DNA from 3 places in the Arthrobacter sp. 01L42 genome. Region 3 is predicted to be linked to each of the others. Evidence: riboswitches for the same ligand, from Rfam matches in the RefSeq annotation. Region 3 holds a riboswitch; each other region holds the start of a gene.
The links. Region 3 has a riboswitch for S-adenosylmethionine ahead of metX (homoserine O-acetyltransferase MetX). Riboswitches for the same ligand answer to the same signal wherever they lie in the genome.
Positions count from the first base shown of each region.

Region 1: another riboswitch for S-adenosylmethionine. It lies ahead of AC1DN2_RS12090 (methionine ABC transporter ATP-binding protein); the one in region 3 lies ahead of metX (homoserine O-acetyltransferase MetX).
Region 2: another riboswitch for S-adenosylmethionine. It lies ahead of AC1DN2_RS13995 (DUF1737 domain-containing protein); the one in region 3 lies ahead of metX (homoserine O-acetyltransferase MetX).

Region 1 is NZ_JBFTSL010000012.1:28,697-33,722, reverse strand. It holds gene AC1DN2_RS12100 (LLM class flavin-dependent oxidoreductase) at 1-568, opposite strand, end outside; gene AC1DN2_RS12095 (methionine ABC transporter permease) at 615-1,280, opposite strand; gene AC1DN2_RS12090 (methionine ABC transporter ATP-binding protein) at 1,273-2,082, opposite strand; SAM riboswitch class I at 2,222-2,312, opposite strand; gene AC1DN2_RS12085 (CoA-binding protein) at 2,410-2,835, opposite strand; gene acs (acetate--CoA ligase) at 3,143-5,026, shown strand, end outside.
Region 2 is NZ_JBFTSL010000015.1:48,942-53,967, forward strand. It holds gene AC1DN2_RS13985 (aminodeoxychorismate lyase) at 1-380, shown strand, start outside; gene AC1DN2_RS13990 (ATP-grasp domain-containing protein) at 453-1,406, opposite strand; SAM riboswitch class IV at 1,725-1,838, shown strand; gene AC1DN2_RS13995 (DUF1737 domain-containing protein) at 1,866-2,174, shown strand; gene AC1DN2_RS14000 (rhodanese-like domain-containing protein) at 2,171-2,590, shown strand; gene AC1DN2_RS14005 (O-succinylhomoserine sulfhydrylase) at 2,591-3,799, shown strand; gene AC1DN2_RS14010 (glutamate--cysteine ligase 2) at 3,837-5,021, opposite strand.
Region 3 is NZ_JBFTSL010000004.1:39,975-45,000, reverse strand. It holds gene AC1DN2_RS04465 (LysR family transcriptional regulator) at 1-546, shown strand, start outside; gene AC1DN2_RS04460 (MFS transporter) at 687-2,069, opposite strand; gene metX (homoserine O-acetyltransferase MetX) at 2,236-3,375, opposite strand; SAM riboswitch class IV at 3,387-3,502, opposite strand; gene AC1DN2_RS04450 (bifunctional o-acetylhomoserine/o-acetylserine sulfhydrylase) at 3,686-5,002, opposite strand.

The sequences.
Region 1 (5,026 bases), on a different contig from region 3:
CGTCTTCCCAGGACCCTTCCCACAATTTGTAGGCGGCCTCGACGTATTCGTCCGCCCAGTCGTAGCGTTCGTCATGCTTGGTCAGCTCGGTGGCGTTGAAGTTCCGGTGCGCGTTTTCCAGCACGCTGGTGACGATGTTCCAGGCCACGCGGCCGCCGCTGATGTGGTCCAGCGTGGACATCTGCCGGGCGAACTGGAACGGATGGCTTTGAATCACCGACGACGTCGCGGCCAGCCCGATCTCCCGCGTTCCCGTGGCGAGCGCGGACAGCAGAATGAGGGGGTCGTTGGACGGCACCTGCAGGCCCTTTTTCAGCAGAGATGCCCACCCGCCGTCGTAGTCGCCGTAGAGACCGACGACGTCGGCGAAGAAGATCGCGTCAAACTTGGCGTCTTCGAGCTGGCGGGCCAGGTCGATCCAGAGCTGGAGTTCGTTGAACCGGTGCTGCTGGGCTTCCGGGCGCCGCCACTGGCCGCCCATGATGTGGCTGGACGTGTTCATCACGAAGGCGCTGATCAGCAGGCGCGGACGGGGTCCGTCGAAACGGATACTGGGTGTTGAAGTCATGGGATGCTTTCCGCTGTGGGAGGTGGGACGAGGGTGCTGCCGGCGCTCAGAGGCGCTTGTCCAGGCGCCGGGCAACATAGGATCCGCCCAGCTGAACGATGGTGACCAGCAGGATCATCAGGACAATGGCGGTGATCATGAGCGGCGTTTCGTAGCGGTAATAGCCGTACCGGATGGCGAAGTCGCCGATTCCGCCGCCGCCCACCAGTCCGGCCATCGCCGAGTACGAGATGAAGCTGACGGTCATGATGGTGATGGAGCTGACGAGTCCGGGCTTCGCCTCCACAATCAGGACGTCCCGGACGATCTGGGACCTGCTGGCGCCCATGGACCGTGCCGCTTCGACCACTCCGCCGCCGAGTTGGCTCAGGTTCTGTTCCACGAAGCGGGCGAAATACGGAATGGCGTTGAGGGTCAGCGGGACAATGACGGCGGCCGTGCCGATGGTCGTGCCGACAATGAACCTGGTCACGGGAATGATCGCGATCAGCAGGATCAGGAACGGGAACGAGCGGAGCAGGTTGACCAGCCCGTCCAGGACCCGGTGCAGCTTTGGCCTGTGCTTGAGCCCGTTGGGACCGATGGTGTAGAGCAGGACACCCAGCGGTGTCCCGAGCAGCACTGCCAGCGGGATGGCCACCAGCAGCATGGTGAGGGTCTGTCCCATGGCGACGCCGATTTCGGGCAGGACTTCCAGGATGCGGTCAAGCATTGATCAGGCCCTCCGACGCGGCTGTGGTGTGGGTGCCCCTCCCGGAGCGGTCCAGCTGGATCTCATCGGAGACCAGGTAGCGGCCGATCGACGTCGCCGGGTGGAAGCCGGGGCGCTGGAGTTCGGCGAGGTCGAGCTGCTCCACCACCCGGCCTTCTTCCATGACCGCGACGTTGTCCGCGATGGCCTTGATGACATTCATCTCGTGGGTGACCACCACGATTGTGATGCCGAATTCGGCGTTGACGTCGGCCAGGTATTGCAGGACCGATGACGTCGTCCGGGGATCCACGGCCGACGTCGGCTCGTCGCAGAGCAGCACTTTGGGCCCGGTGGCAAGGGCGCGGGCGATCGCCACCCGCTGTTTCTGGCCCCCGGAGAGTTTGGCCGGATACGTTCCCGCTTTGTCGGCGAGGTCCACGATTTCCAGGGTTTCGGCGGCCCGCCGCCGGCGTTCCGCCTTCCCGACGCCGGCGAACTTCAGGGACAGCTCCACATTTTCCTGGGCTGTGAGGTTGTTGAGGAGATTGAAGTGCTGGAAAATCATGCCGATGTCATGCCGCTTGGTCCGGAGCTCGGCGTCGGACAGGGTCACCAGGTCCACGCCGTCCACCAGGACGCGGCCCGACGTCGGGCGCTCGAGGAGGTTGATGTTGCGCAGCAGCGTGGATTTGCCGGCGCCGGAGAACCCGATGATGCCCTGGATGGTGCCCCGCCTGATGTGCATGCTGACGTCATCGACGGCCGTGAAAGGTCCCGCGGCCGAAGCGAATGACGTGCTGACGTTCTGGATCTCGATCACAGGCCCCCACCTGCTCGGGGCCGCGGCGCTGCCGCTGTCTGCGTGTTCATGATTTCCTCCGGGCTCGCCCGAGGAAAGCCCTGGGTCCTGGCTTCCGGGCAGCGCTGAGCGAAGCCGGGGAGCCTCAGAACACAGTGGTTCTCCATCGGTCCTGGCGGTAGCACCGTCCTCAAAGGAGGGGGTTGCTGCGGCGTCACGGAGCCAGATCTCTCAGCCGCTCGGGATGGTTACGAGTCCATCTCACACGGCAGGAGGCCGGATACAGAAAAAGCCGGTCACATTTTGTAACCGACTCTTCCCGATCTGTTGATCGTCATTCCCGGGCCGTTAGATGCCCACGCGCCAGCCTTCGCGGGCGGGGCACGCGTTCACGACGACGTCCAGCCCGGCGGCCTTGGCCCGGTCCGTCGCGGCGTCGTCGAAGACGCCCAGCTGCAGCCAGACGGCCTTGGCGCCTACTGCGATGGCCTCGTCTATGACTGCGCCCACCCTGTGGGAGTTGACGAAGCAGTCCACGACGTCGATCGGGTGCTTCTCCGCCGGGATGTCAGACAGGGAACGGTACCCCTTCTCGCCGTGGACATCGTCGCCCGGAAGGTTGACCGGAATGATGGTCATGCCCATCCGGTCCCGGACATAGAGGGAGACCTCATACGCCGAGCGCCATTCGTTGGTGGTGAGGCCGACCACCGCCCACGTGCCTTTGGTTCGCATGAGGCGGTCAATGACTGCCGGATCGTTAACATGGGCCATGCATCAACCTTACTCCTGCGACCTTTCCGGGCAATTGTCGAATAAATGAATGATTTGGGCAGGACCCACGCCGGGTGAACGAATATTACGGCGCTCCCGGACGCCGATTTTGCGGAATCGTGCATCTGAAGTTCTAGTAGGTAGTGACCATCCCGAGCGGCCGAGAGACCTGGATCGATGACGCCGCAGCAACCCCCCGGTGACGTGAGACGACCATTCCCACGCAACCGCTCCGCCCTCCTTCGGTGAAATTCGAGGGAGCCGGAGCAACCAAGGGTGCTACTGCCAGGACCGATGGAGTGCAGCAATGACCCCTGAGAATTCTTCCGCCCTGCCCACCTTTGCCCGGACTGCGTCCGAGGCATTCCCACAAACCACTTCGGACGCGACGGCGAACGAAGCAGGGCTGCGTGACGCGCCCGGCTCCTCTCGCGGCTCTTCGGGGTGGTCCCTGAACGAGTCCACGGACGGCGCAGTGCACGGCGTCCCCGCCGATGGGCCGGCGCGTCACCGCAGCACCACCTTCGGAAACCACCTTCCCCGGCACGGCGGCGCCGTGACCGCGGGAACTGTCCAGGCAGAGACGGTTGCGTTCTGGGAAACCCAGGCTCTCCGCCTCGACTGGGCGGACCTGCCCGGCGGCGCGACGGAGCAAACCAAGCCCTGGCACACCGCGCACCGCCGGATCCCGGCCGACGTCGAGGCCGGCACCGGACCTCAGATCACCTGGTTCGAAGGGGGCAGGCTCAATGTCGCCTACAACTGCGTCGACCGCCACGTAGCGGCGGGGCGCGGAGACAAGGTGGCCCTGCACTTTGAGGGCGAGCCCGGCGACCGCCGTGCCGTCACCTACGCCGAACTCCAGCGCGAGGTCTCCAAAGCCGCCAATGCCCTCCTGGATCTCGGTATCACCAAGGGCGACCGGGTGGTCATCTACCTCCCCGTCATCCCCGAAACCGTGATCATCACCCTCGCGGTGGCCCGGATCGGTGCCATCCATTCCCTGGTCTTCGGCGGATTCTCCGCCGAGGCCCTGAAGTTCCGGGTGGAGGACACCGGCGCCAAGCTCCTGGTCACCACCGACGGCCAGTTCCGCCGCGGCACCGCCGTGCCGGTCAAGGACAACGCGGACGCCGCCGTCTCCGGCGACAACGCCATCGAACACGTCCTGGTGGTCAACCGGACCACTCCCGCGGACGAACTGGACACCGTTCCGATGACCGCCGGCCGCGATGTGTGGTGGCACGACGCCGTCGGCACCGCCTCCGAGACTCACGAAGCCGAGGCGTTCGATGCCGAGACGCCGCTGGTCATCATGTACACCTCCGGCACCACCGGCAAGCCCAAGGGCCTGGTCCACACCTCCGGCGGCTACCTCACACAGGCGTCATGGAGCTTCGAGCACCTGTTCAGCAACCCCGACCCCGGGCTGCGGGAGGAGGACGTGCACTGGTGCACGGCCGACCTCGCCTGGGTCACCGCGCACACCTATGAGCTCTACGGCCCGCTCTCCAACGGCGCCACGCAGGTCATCTTCGAGGGCACGCCCAACACCCCGCACCCGGGCCGGCACTTTGAGATCATCGAACGCTACGCGGTCACGCAGTATTACACCGCGCCCACCCTGGTCCGCTCCCTCATGGGCTGGTTCCCGGACGGCGTCCCGGACACGTACGACCTCTCCTCTATCCGTCTTCTCGGCACGGTAGGCGAGGCCATCAACCCCGAGGCCTGGCGCTGGTTCCGGACCAACATCGGTGCCGGCACCGCCCCCGTGGTGGACACGTGGTGGCAGTCCGAAACCGGCGCCACCATCCTCTCCCCGGCACCGACGGACGCCGCGTTCAAGCCCGGCTGCGCGGCCCGCCCGCTGCCCGGCGTCAGCACGCGCATCGTGGACGACGCCGGCAACACGGTGCCGCCCGGCGTCCAGGGTTTCATCGTGGTGGACTCCCCCGGCCCGGCGATCGCCCGGACGGTCTGGGGCAACCCGCGCCGCTACTTCGATTCGTACTGGCGCCAATACGCCGAGCAGGGCTGGTTCCTCGCCGGTGACGGCGCCAAGTATGACGACGACGGCGACATCTGGATCCTCGGGCGGGTGGATGACACCCTCAACGTCTCCGGACACCTGCTCTCCACCATCGAGGTCGAATCGGCGCTCGTCACCCACCCGGACGTGGTGGAGGCC
Region 2 (5,026 bases), on a different contig from region 3:
ACGTCATCTTCACGTCCGCGGACGGCCGGGTGCTGGAAGGTCCGACGTCGACCGTTCTGCTGGCCCACCTGGAAACCTCGGACGACGGCGCCGGCGGCGTCCGCACCATCCGGCGGCTCATCACGCCCCAGCTGGACAGCGGCATCCTGCCCGGCACGTCACAGGGCGCCCTGTTCACCGCCGCCAAGGCCGCCGGCTGGGAGCTGGGTTACGGCCCGCTGGAGCCGAAGGACCTGCTGGACGCCGACGCGGTCTGGCTGATCTCCAGCATCCGGCTCCTGGCCCCGGTGAACCACATCGACGGGCAGGAAATCGGCACCCCGGAACTGCGGCGCCAGCTCACGGCCGAACTCAACGCCCTCTTCGCGACCATCGAATAGCAACGCGGGGTCAGCTACGGCCCATCCCATGTCCCCGGATGGGCCGTAAGTGACCCCGCGTTGGTGTTGCGCTCACCCCAGGGCGTCAGCGGGCACTGCCGGGCACAGGCGGAACGAGGCCGGGTTGAACGCCGGGAGCATGAACGTTGCGAGCACGGCGTCGAGCATTTCCGGGGCCCAGGTGCTGTTCTCCCCCAGGGCCGCGCAGACACCCAGCACCACGGGCGTTCCGTCGGTGCGGCGGCGGATCTGGACCTGGACCGGCCCGGTCAGCCCGAGCGTGCGGACGGCGGCCAGGCCCAGCTTGCGCACATCGCCGGCCTGGTTCGCCGGCACCCTGCGGCTGACCTCGTCGCTGCCGGCGCGTCCATACGGAGTCCTGGTCTTCTCGAGGACCACCGCCACCGGCGCCATCGCGTTGCGTGCCGGGGTGCCGAACACCAGGCACACATAGTCGGCGCCCGGGATAAATTCCTGGACCAGTTGCCCCGCCGGCATGTTCTTCCAGCTAACGGAGTCGGTTCCGGCCAGCAGGTGGACACCATGGGAGCCTTTGAAGACCCGCGGCTTGACCACCACGGGGCCGCTGAGGCCGGCGAGGGAAGCCGGCGCGGCGGCGAGGTCGCCCGGAACCGCGAACCGGGGCACCGGGATGCCGGCCGCTTGCAGCGCCCAGGTGGTGAACAGGTGGTCGTTGGCGAGGGCCACCGCGGCGGGGTCGGCCACGATGATCCGCACATCCTGGGCGAATCCGGCGCGGGCCGCGGCCAGGACCGGGAGTTCCACGGTGAGGGTCGGAATGATGACGTTGATGGCTTCGCGGTCCACCACCCGGCGCAGGTCCAGGACCATGTCCGGGTTCGTCGCCGGCAGGAGCCTGACCGCGGCGGCGGGAGCCTCCCCGGCCTGGCGGGTGTCGGCACGGGCGTCGGAGCCGAGGTACGGGAGGCCCCGGGCTTCGAGCTGGGCCGCGACGGCCCGTCCGGCGGCGCTTGTAATCCCGGTAACGAGTATGCGCGGGCCCACGATTGCTCCATTCCGCCGTCACCGGCCGGACCGCGGCTGCGGCTCCGACCGTTCCAGCCACCGATTCCCAGACAGCTTGTTGATGGACAGACGAGTCGATTCCGGGACTGCTTGATTCACACATTGCTCGAATCACCTGCAGCTCCGGCCGACTCGTCGGACCTAATCCCCCCAGTAAACGGAGAAACGTCCCGGCAGACACGAGTGGGCTGTACCCGAAACTGGAGCCCGCCACTACTCGCCCGGGCCGCGGTCCGGTTACGGAACATGACGACGGCGGCGGTGCGGGCCGGCGTCGCAGGTGTTACGTTTTTGGGGAGTAATGAGAACCGGTGCCAAGCCCTGACTGGCCGGTCGGCAACCCTCCCTTTCGCGGCGGGGTGCCTCAGGTGAATACTCGGCAATCGAGAATTCGAGCTGCAAGCGTGAAAGAGGAGATCCGTCGTGACCGACACGTCAATACCCACAACAGCCGCACCCGGCACAGCACCCGGTACCGCACCCGGGGGCGAGGAGAGGCTGGCCTACCGCCTGTTCACCGGGGCGGATGACCGCGCCTTTTGCGAGCGGGTGTCAGCCGCCCTGGCCGAGGGTTACGTGCTGCATGGAAGCCCCGCCGCCAGCTTCAACGGAAGCACCGTGATCGTGGCGCAGGCGCTGGTCCTGCCGGCCGCGATTGCCAGTGCGGACGCCGCCGTGGCCAATGCGGTTGATGAGCTCGACGCCGACGAATTTGGCGCCGACGGGGCCTTCGCGGGCCACGCATGAGCTACGCCGGAGACCTCAGCCCGCAGGAGGCGTGGGCCAAGCTGGAGGCCGGAGCCATCCTGGTGGATGTCCGGACCGAGGGCGAATGGGCCCACATCGGCATCCCGGACACCGCGGCCGCGGGCGAGAGCCGCAACGATCCGCTCTTCATCCAGTGGAACCTCGCCGGCGGCACGCCGAACCCGCACTTCGTGGAACAGCTAAGGCAGCAGGCGCCGGAGGACACCGCCGTCGAACTGGTGTTCCTTTGCCGTTCCGGGGCCCGGTCGATCGCGGCCGCGACGGCCGCGACGGCCGCCGGCTACACCTCGTACAACGTCCTTGAGGGCTTCGAAGGCGAGACCGACCGCTTTGGCGAACGCACCGTCAATGGCTGGAAGAACCGCGGCCTGCCCACCAACCTCGGAAAGATCTAAGTGACTTTCAATCCCGACGCCGCCGGCTGGGCGGCCGACACCCAGGCCGTCCGTGGCGGCCTTGACCGCACCGGCTTCCAGGAAACCACCGAGCCGATCTTCCTCAATTCAGGATTCGTCTACGAGTCCGCGGCCGCCGCCGAGCGCGCCTTCACCGGTGAGGACGAGCGCTTCGTCTACTCCCGCTACGGCAACCCCTCCGTCGCCACCTTCCAGGAGCGGCTCCGGCTGCTCGAGGGAACGGAGGCGTGTTTCGCGACGGCGTCCGGCATGTCCGCCGTCTTCACCGCCCTGGGCGCGCTGTTGGCGGCCGGCGACCGGGTGGTCGCGGCCCGCTCGCTGTTCGGCTCGTGCTTCGTGATCCTGAACGAAATCCTGCCGCGCTGGGGTGTCGAGACGGTCTTCGTGGACGGCCCGGACCTGGAGCAGTGGAAATCCGCGCTGTCCGAGCCGACCACGGCGGTGTTCTTCGAGTCGCCGTCGAACCCGATGCAGGAAATCGTGGACATCGCCGCCGTGAGCAAACTGGCGCACGCGGCCGGCGCCACGGTGGTGGTTGACAACGTCTTCGCCACCCCGCTGCTCCAGCGCTGCGGCGACCTCGGCGCGGACGTGGTGGTCTACTCCGGCACCAAGCACATCGACGGCCAGGGCCGCGTCCTGGGCGGGGCCATCCTGGGCACCAAGGAATTCATCGACGGGCCCGTCAAGCAGCTCATGCGGCACACCGGTCCGGCCCTTTCGGCGTTCAACGCCTGGGTGCTCACCAAGGGCCTGGAGACCATGGCCCTGCGCGTCAACCATTCCTCGGCCTCCGCGCTGCGGCTGGCCGAATGGCTCGAGGGACAGCCTGCGGTCGGCTGGGTAAAGTACCCGCTGCTGCCGTCCCACCCGCAGTACCCGCTCGCAGTGCAGCAGATGAAGGCCGGCGGGACCGTGCTCACCCTGGAGCTGCAGCCCTCCCCCGGGCGCACGGCGAAGCAGGCCGCGTTCGCACTCCTGGACGCGCTGCGGATCATCGACATCTCCAACAACCTGGGCGATGCCAAGACGCTCATCACGCACCCGGCCACCACCACGCACCGCGCGATGGGCCCGGAAGGCCGCGCGGCGATCGGGCTCAGCGACGGCGTGGTCCGGCTCTCGGTGGGCCTGGAGGACGTCGATGACTTGATCCGCGACCTCGGCCAGGCGCTCAAGCAGGTCTAGGGCTTCCGCCGCACCCGCAACTGTTGCGGGCTCCCGGTCAGGCCGGGCGCAACCGGCCCAGGGCCGAACGATTGTCTGCCGGCCCCTCGGTGGCGGGCCCCTCGGTGGTCAGTTCGATGGCCCGCTCGACGACGGCGGGCAGGCCGCCGGCCCGGAACGGGCCGCGCTGCAGCTGCGAACCGGTACCCTCTGCCAGAATCCGCTCGACGCCCTCGCGCGCCAGCTCCAGCTCGCCCTGTTCCTCAAGCACCGGGGCCACGAAGTCCACGAGCGCCCTGACCACGTCCGCGGCCGGGGCCGGGGTGAAGGTTCCGAAGTCCAGGAGCTCCCCGCGCAGTCCGCAATTGCTGGCCTGCCAGGCGGCCATCCGCAGCAGCAGCGTGGGCACCGGGGCGGGATCGACGCCGTCGTTCCATTCCCGGGCGGCCGACTCCACGAGGGCGCGCACCAGTACGGCAATCAGGGCAGCATCCTCGGCCCGCAGGCAGACATCCGCGACCCGGATCTCCACGGTGGGATGCTGCCGGGCCAGCCGCGCGTCGAAATAGACCATCCCCTCATCCATCAGGACGCCGCTTTCGACCAGCCGGGTGACCACGCGGCGGTAGATGGGCAGGCTGCCGAAGATCATCGTGGGACCCGAGCCCGGCCAGCGGTTCCAGGCCTGGGTGCGGTAGCTTTCGAATCCGGTCTCGGCCCCATTCCAGTAGGGGGAATTCGCGCTGAGTGCTATCAGCACGGCCAGCTTGTCGCGGATCCGGTCCATTACCGCCACGCCCTCCTCCGGGGACTCCACAAAGGTGTGGACGTGGAGGCCGCAGGTCAGTTGGTTCCGGACGGTGAGCCCGAAGCGCTGCTGCATGGTCATATAGCGCGGATTCGGCGTCAGGTGGGTGGCGGAGCCTTGGGGCGACGTGGCCAGGGCCGCGACGCGCCCGCCGTGCGCCCGGGCGGCCTGGTCCGCAAGGGACCGGCCACGCCTGAGCTGCCGGAGCAATTCCGTGTACTCCAGGCACGGATGCGTCTGGGTCTCGATCTGTTCGAGCTTGAGCTCGTAGCTGAAGTCGGCGCCTTCGTGGACCGGTTTCTGTGCCGGGAGAACCCTGGCGGCTCCCTGTTGCGGCGGCACCAGACTCGGCAGCATGAGGTCAGCGAGGGCAAGCAGCATCCCCGATTCGGGGTCCACTATCAGCAGTTCTTCCTCCACGCCGAAGGTGCGCATGAATC
Region 3 (5,026 bases):
CGGGCGAATCCGCTGCTCAACGTCGAACTGCTCAGCGCCACCCGCAAGGTAAGCCAAAACCGCTCCGGCGTGGACCTGGAAGTGGTGGTGGGCAACATGGACACCACCACCGCCCGCGCGATCTTCCTGAGCAACTATTTCCTCAGGCTTTACGCCAGTCCCGGTTATGCGCAGGAGCACGGGCTTCCGGCAACGCTCGACGACGTCCGGCAACACGGCTTTGTCTCCTACGTGGAATCGGCGCTCCAGGTCGCCGAGCTGGGCCACCGTTCAACGCAGCTGCCGGTGCCGCGGTCCAGCTTCCAGGCCACAAGCGTCTTCGCCCAGCTGGAGGCCGTCCGGCGGGGCGCCGGGATAGGCCTGCTCCCCAATTTCCTCGTGGCGGGCCGGCCGGAATTTCTGCCCGTCCTGCCGGACGACTTCCAGCGCCAGCTGCCCATCTGGGCTGTGGCCCGGCCCGAGGCGCTGCGTTCGGCCCCGGTCCGTGCCGTGCTGGAGGCGATTCGCGGCGAAATCCGGGAGCGGCAGGATGTGCTGTCCGCCTGAGGCGCCCAGCGCAGCCGGACTGGTGCCTGCGGCGTTAGCCTGCCGCGTTAACCTGCCGCGTTAACGCAGACTGCCCGGGTCCGCGCGGTGCGCGGATCCGGGCAGTCTGCCCCCACCGGGTTTGGTGAGGCCGGTGAGGATTACCGCTTGCTGGCGGCGAGGAGGTCGGCGGTGCCACGGGCGTCGGCGGCGTCGACGTCGCGGAGCGAAATGCCGCGGGTTTCCTTCAGGAAGAACACCGCAACCAAAGTGACCACACAGGCGCCGAGGAGGTAGATGGCGACCGGGACCGAGGACTTGTACTGGCTCAGGAGCGCGACGGCGATGATCGGAGCCAGCGAACCGGCCACAATCGAGGTGACCTGGTAGCCCAGCGAGACACCGGAGTAGCGCATCCGGGTCGGGAACATTTCGGCCATGAGCGCCGGCTGGCCGGCGTACATCAGGGAGTGGAACAGCAGGCCGATGGTGATCGCGGCGAGGATGATGAAGTCGTTCTTGGTATCCATCATCGGGAAGGCGAAGAAGCCCCACGTGCCGCCGAGGATGGCGCCGGCCATGTAGACGGGCTTGCGGCCGACGTTGTCCGAGAGCCTGCCGACCATCGGAATCACGGCGAAGTGGACGAAGTGCGCCACGAGCAGCAGCAGCAGGATCCGCGAGGTGTCCGTCTGGACGACGACCTTCAGGTACGTGATCGAGAACGTGACCACGAGGTAGTAGAGGATGTTCTCGGCGAAGCGCAGGCCCATCGCGGTGAAGACGCCGCGCGGGTAGCGGCGGAATACTTCGGCCACGCCGTAGCCCTTGTTCTCAACCTCGACTTCCTTTTGGGCCTCCAGGAAGATGGGGGCGTCCTGGACCTTGGTGCGGATGTAGTAGCCGACCAGCACGATCACGGCGGAGAGCCAGAAGGCGACGCGCCAGCCCCAGCTGAGGAAGTCGGCGGATGACAGCACGGAGGACAGCGTGAACAGCACGGCGGTGGCGAGCAGGTTGCCGAGCGGAACGGCCGACTGGGGCCAGCTGGCCCAGAACCCGCGGGACTTGCTGGGGCTGTGCTCGGCGACGAGGAGGACGGCGCCGCCCCATTCGCCGCCGACGGCGAAGCCCTGGGCGAAGCGCAGGAAGACCAGCAGCGCCGGGGCCCAGTAGCCGATCTGCGCGAAGGTGGGCAGGCAGCCCATCAGGAAGGTGGAAACGCCCACCAGGAGGATGCTGACCTGGAGCAGCTGCTTGCGGCCGAACTTGTCGCCGAAGTGGCCGAAGACGATGCCGCCGATCGGGCGGGCGACGAATCCGACGGCGTAGGTCAGGAACGCGGCGATAATGCCGTCGAGTTCCGTGCCCGAATTGGGGAAGAACGTCTTGCCGAAGACCAGCGTGGCGGCGGAGGCGTAGAGGAAGAATTCATACCACTCCACCACCGTGCCGGCCATGGAGGCCGTTACTACCTTCTTCAGTCCGGACGTTTTGACGTCCGGCTCGTCTGCGCGCGTTGTCGCGGCGTTTTCCGTGCTCATGTGAACTCCTTCGGTGTCGCCTTCGACACCCTGCGGACCATTGGACTGAGGACGCCCGTGATGTAGGGCACATGGCGTCATTCCCCATGAGTATGGACGCTCCCGCCCTGAGCCTCAACGGCCATTAGTGCAGAGCGCATCTGCAAAAATGCACAAGCGGGCCGGCCTAGTGGCCGAAGAAGGTCCCCCGGAGCTGCCCGCTGAGCTGGCCGATTTCGGTCAGGAAGCCGTCGTGGCCGATCGGCGCTTCAATGATGTGCAGTTCCGGGCCGCCCGGCAGGGCCTCTGCCAGTTGACGGGACTGGGCCGGGAAATACAGGCGGTCCGAGTCCACGGCCGCCACCAGGAACTCGGCGGTGGCCGGAGCCAGTGCCTCCCCGAGGCTTCCGCGCCCCCGGCACACATCGTGGCTCATGAGGGCTTCGGTGATCGCGATGTAGCTGTTCGCGTCGAAACGCCGGGCCAGTTTGCTGCCCTGGTGGTCCAGGTAGCTTTCCACCTGGTAGCGCCCGCGTCCGGCCAGCGATCCGGCTTCCAGGGGCGTCTCGGACTCCTGGGCGTTGCGGCCAAACCGGCCGTCCAGTTCGGCCGCTGAGCGGTAGGTGATGTGCGCGATGCGCCGGGCGAGGGCGAGCCCTGCTTCGGGTTCCGGGCCGCCGTAGTAGTCCCCGCCCTTGAAGTGGGGGTCCTGGCGGATGGCCAGCGTCTGGGCCTGCGCGAAGGCAATCTGTTCGGCGGTGCTGCTGGCGCCGACGGAAATCACGGCGCAGCGCCGGACCCGGCCGGGAAACGTGACGGCCCATTCAAGGGCGCGCGCGCCGCCGAGCGAGCCGCCCAGCACCGCGTACCAGCTGCCGATGCCCAGGGCATCGGCCAGCCGCGCCTCGGCGGCGGCGGTGTCCCGCAGGGTGACCAGCGGGAACCGCGATCCCCAAGGGCGCCCGTCGGGGGCCGGGGTGGAAGGCCCGGTGGATCCGTAGCAGCCGCCCAGGATGTTGATCGAAACGACGAAATACTTGTCCGTGTCCACGGGAGCCCCGGGTCCGGCGAGCTGTTCCCACCAGCCGGGCTCCCCGCTCTCGCCGCGGGTCACGTGTGTGTCGCCGGTCAGGGCGTGTTCAATGAGCACGGCGTTGGAGGCGTCCGCGTTCAGGGTCCCCCACGTCTCGTAGGCGAGCACCACATCCGGCAACTGAGTCCCGGATTCGAGCTGCAGATCACCGATCCTGACGAACTGGACGGTCCCGTCAGGGGTCCGGGATGGTTTGGTTTCGGGAACACCCGTGCGGGTGACGGCAATCGTCATGTGAGGACCTATCTTCGCGCTTGCCCGCCGTCAGCTGACCGGCAGGCCAGGTCTTCACCCGGGGCACCCCGCCGCAAAAGGAGGGTTGCCGGCCAGCAAGCCGGGGCTGTCGCTGGCACTCATGACCTGGTACGAGTCTACGAAACGGGGTGCGGAAATGACGAAGATTATGACGTCCATGTGACAGCCGGACCCGTCAGCACCGCAGACTCCCCACCTTTGACAGCCGTGACTGGCGGGTCGCCCCGGAGTGCCGGCGATTCCCGGTGTCATGCCCGTAAAGGTGGGGAAATTCGGCGTGGGCTTCGGCCTAGGCGGACTTGGCCGCGCGGAATCCGGCGTCGAGGTCCGCCAGGATGTCGTCAATGTGCTCCAGTCCCACCGAAAGCCGCACCAGCCCGGGGTTCACCCCGGCGATCACCTGCTGTTCGGGCGAGAGCTGGCTGTGGGTGGTCGACGCCGGATGGATCACCAGCGACCGGACATCGCCGATGTTCGCGACGTGCGAGTGCAGTTCGAGGGCATCGACGAACCGCTTGCCGGCCTCCGCTCCCCCGGCAATGTTGAACGCCACGACGGCGCCGGTCCCCTTGGGCCCGTACTTGCGGCCGCGCTCGTACCAGGGGCTGGACGGCAGCCCGGCGTAGGCGACCGATTCGACGTCGTCCCGCCCCTCCAGCCATTGCGCCACCTTCGTGGCGTTGGCCACGTGGCGCTCGACGCGCAGGCTCAGCGTTTCGATGCCCTGGGCGATGAGGAACGCGTTGAACGGGGACACCGCGGAGCCGAGGTCGCGCAGGAGCTGGACCCGGGCCTTGAGGATGTAGGAGAGATTCGCGCCCAGCGCGCCGCCCGCTCCGAGGTCGCGGGCGTAGACCAGGCCGTTGTAGGTGGGGTCGGGGGTGTTGAAGCCGGGGAACCGCTCCGGGTCCTTCCCGAAGTCGAAGTTGCCGGAGTCCACGATCACGCCGGCGATCGCGGCGCCGTGCCCGCCGAGGTACTTGGTGGCGGAATGGACCACGATGTCCGCGCCCCACTCGATCGGCCGGATCAGGTAGGGGGTGGAGAGCGTGTTGTCGACAACCAGCGGCACGCCGGCCTCGTGCGCCACCCGGGAGACGCCCTCGATGTCCAGGACGTCCTGGCGGGGGTTGGAGACCACTTCGCCGAAGAACAGCTTGGTGTTGGGCTGGACGGCGTCCCGCCACTGGTCCAGGTTGTCCGGGTCCGCCACGAAGGTCACGGAGATGCCGAACTTCTTCAGCGTGTGCGCGAGCAGGTTGTAGGTTCCGCCATAGAGGCTGGGGCTGGCCACCACATGGTCCCCGGCCTCGGCGATATTGAGGATGGCGAACGTCTCGGCGGCCTGGCCGGAGCTGAGCAGCAGCGCCGCGAGACCGCCTTCCAGGCTGGCGACGCGCTGTTCGACGGCATCCTGTGTCGGGTTGCCGATCCGGGTGTAGATGGGCGCGAGCTCGGCGAGCGCAAAGCGGTTCGCGGCGCTTTCGGCGCTGGGGAACACGAACGACGTCGTCTGGTAGATAGGCAGGGAACGCGCGCCGGTGGCGCTGTCCGGCTCCTGGCCGGCGTGGATCTGGCGGGTTTCAAAGGACCAGGCGTTGGACATTGGTGCTCCTCGAGTCACTGGGCA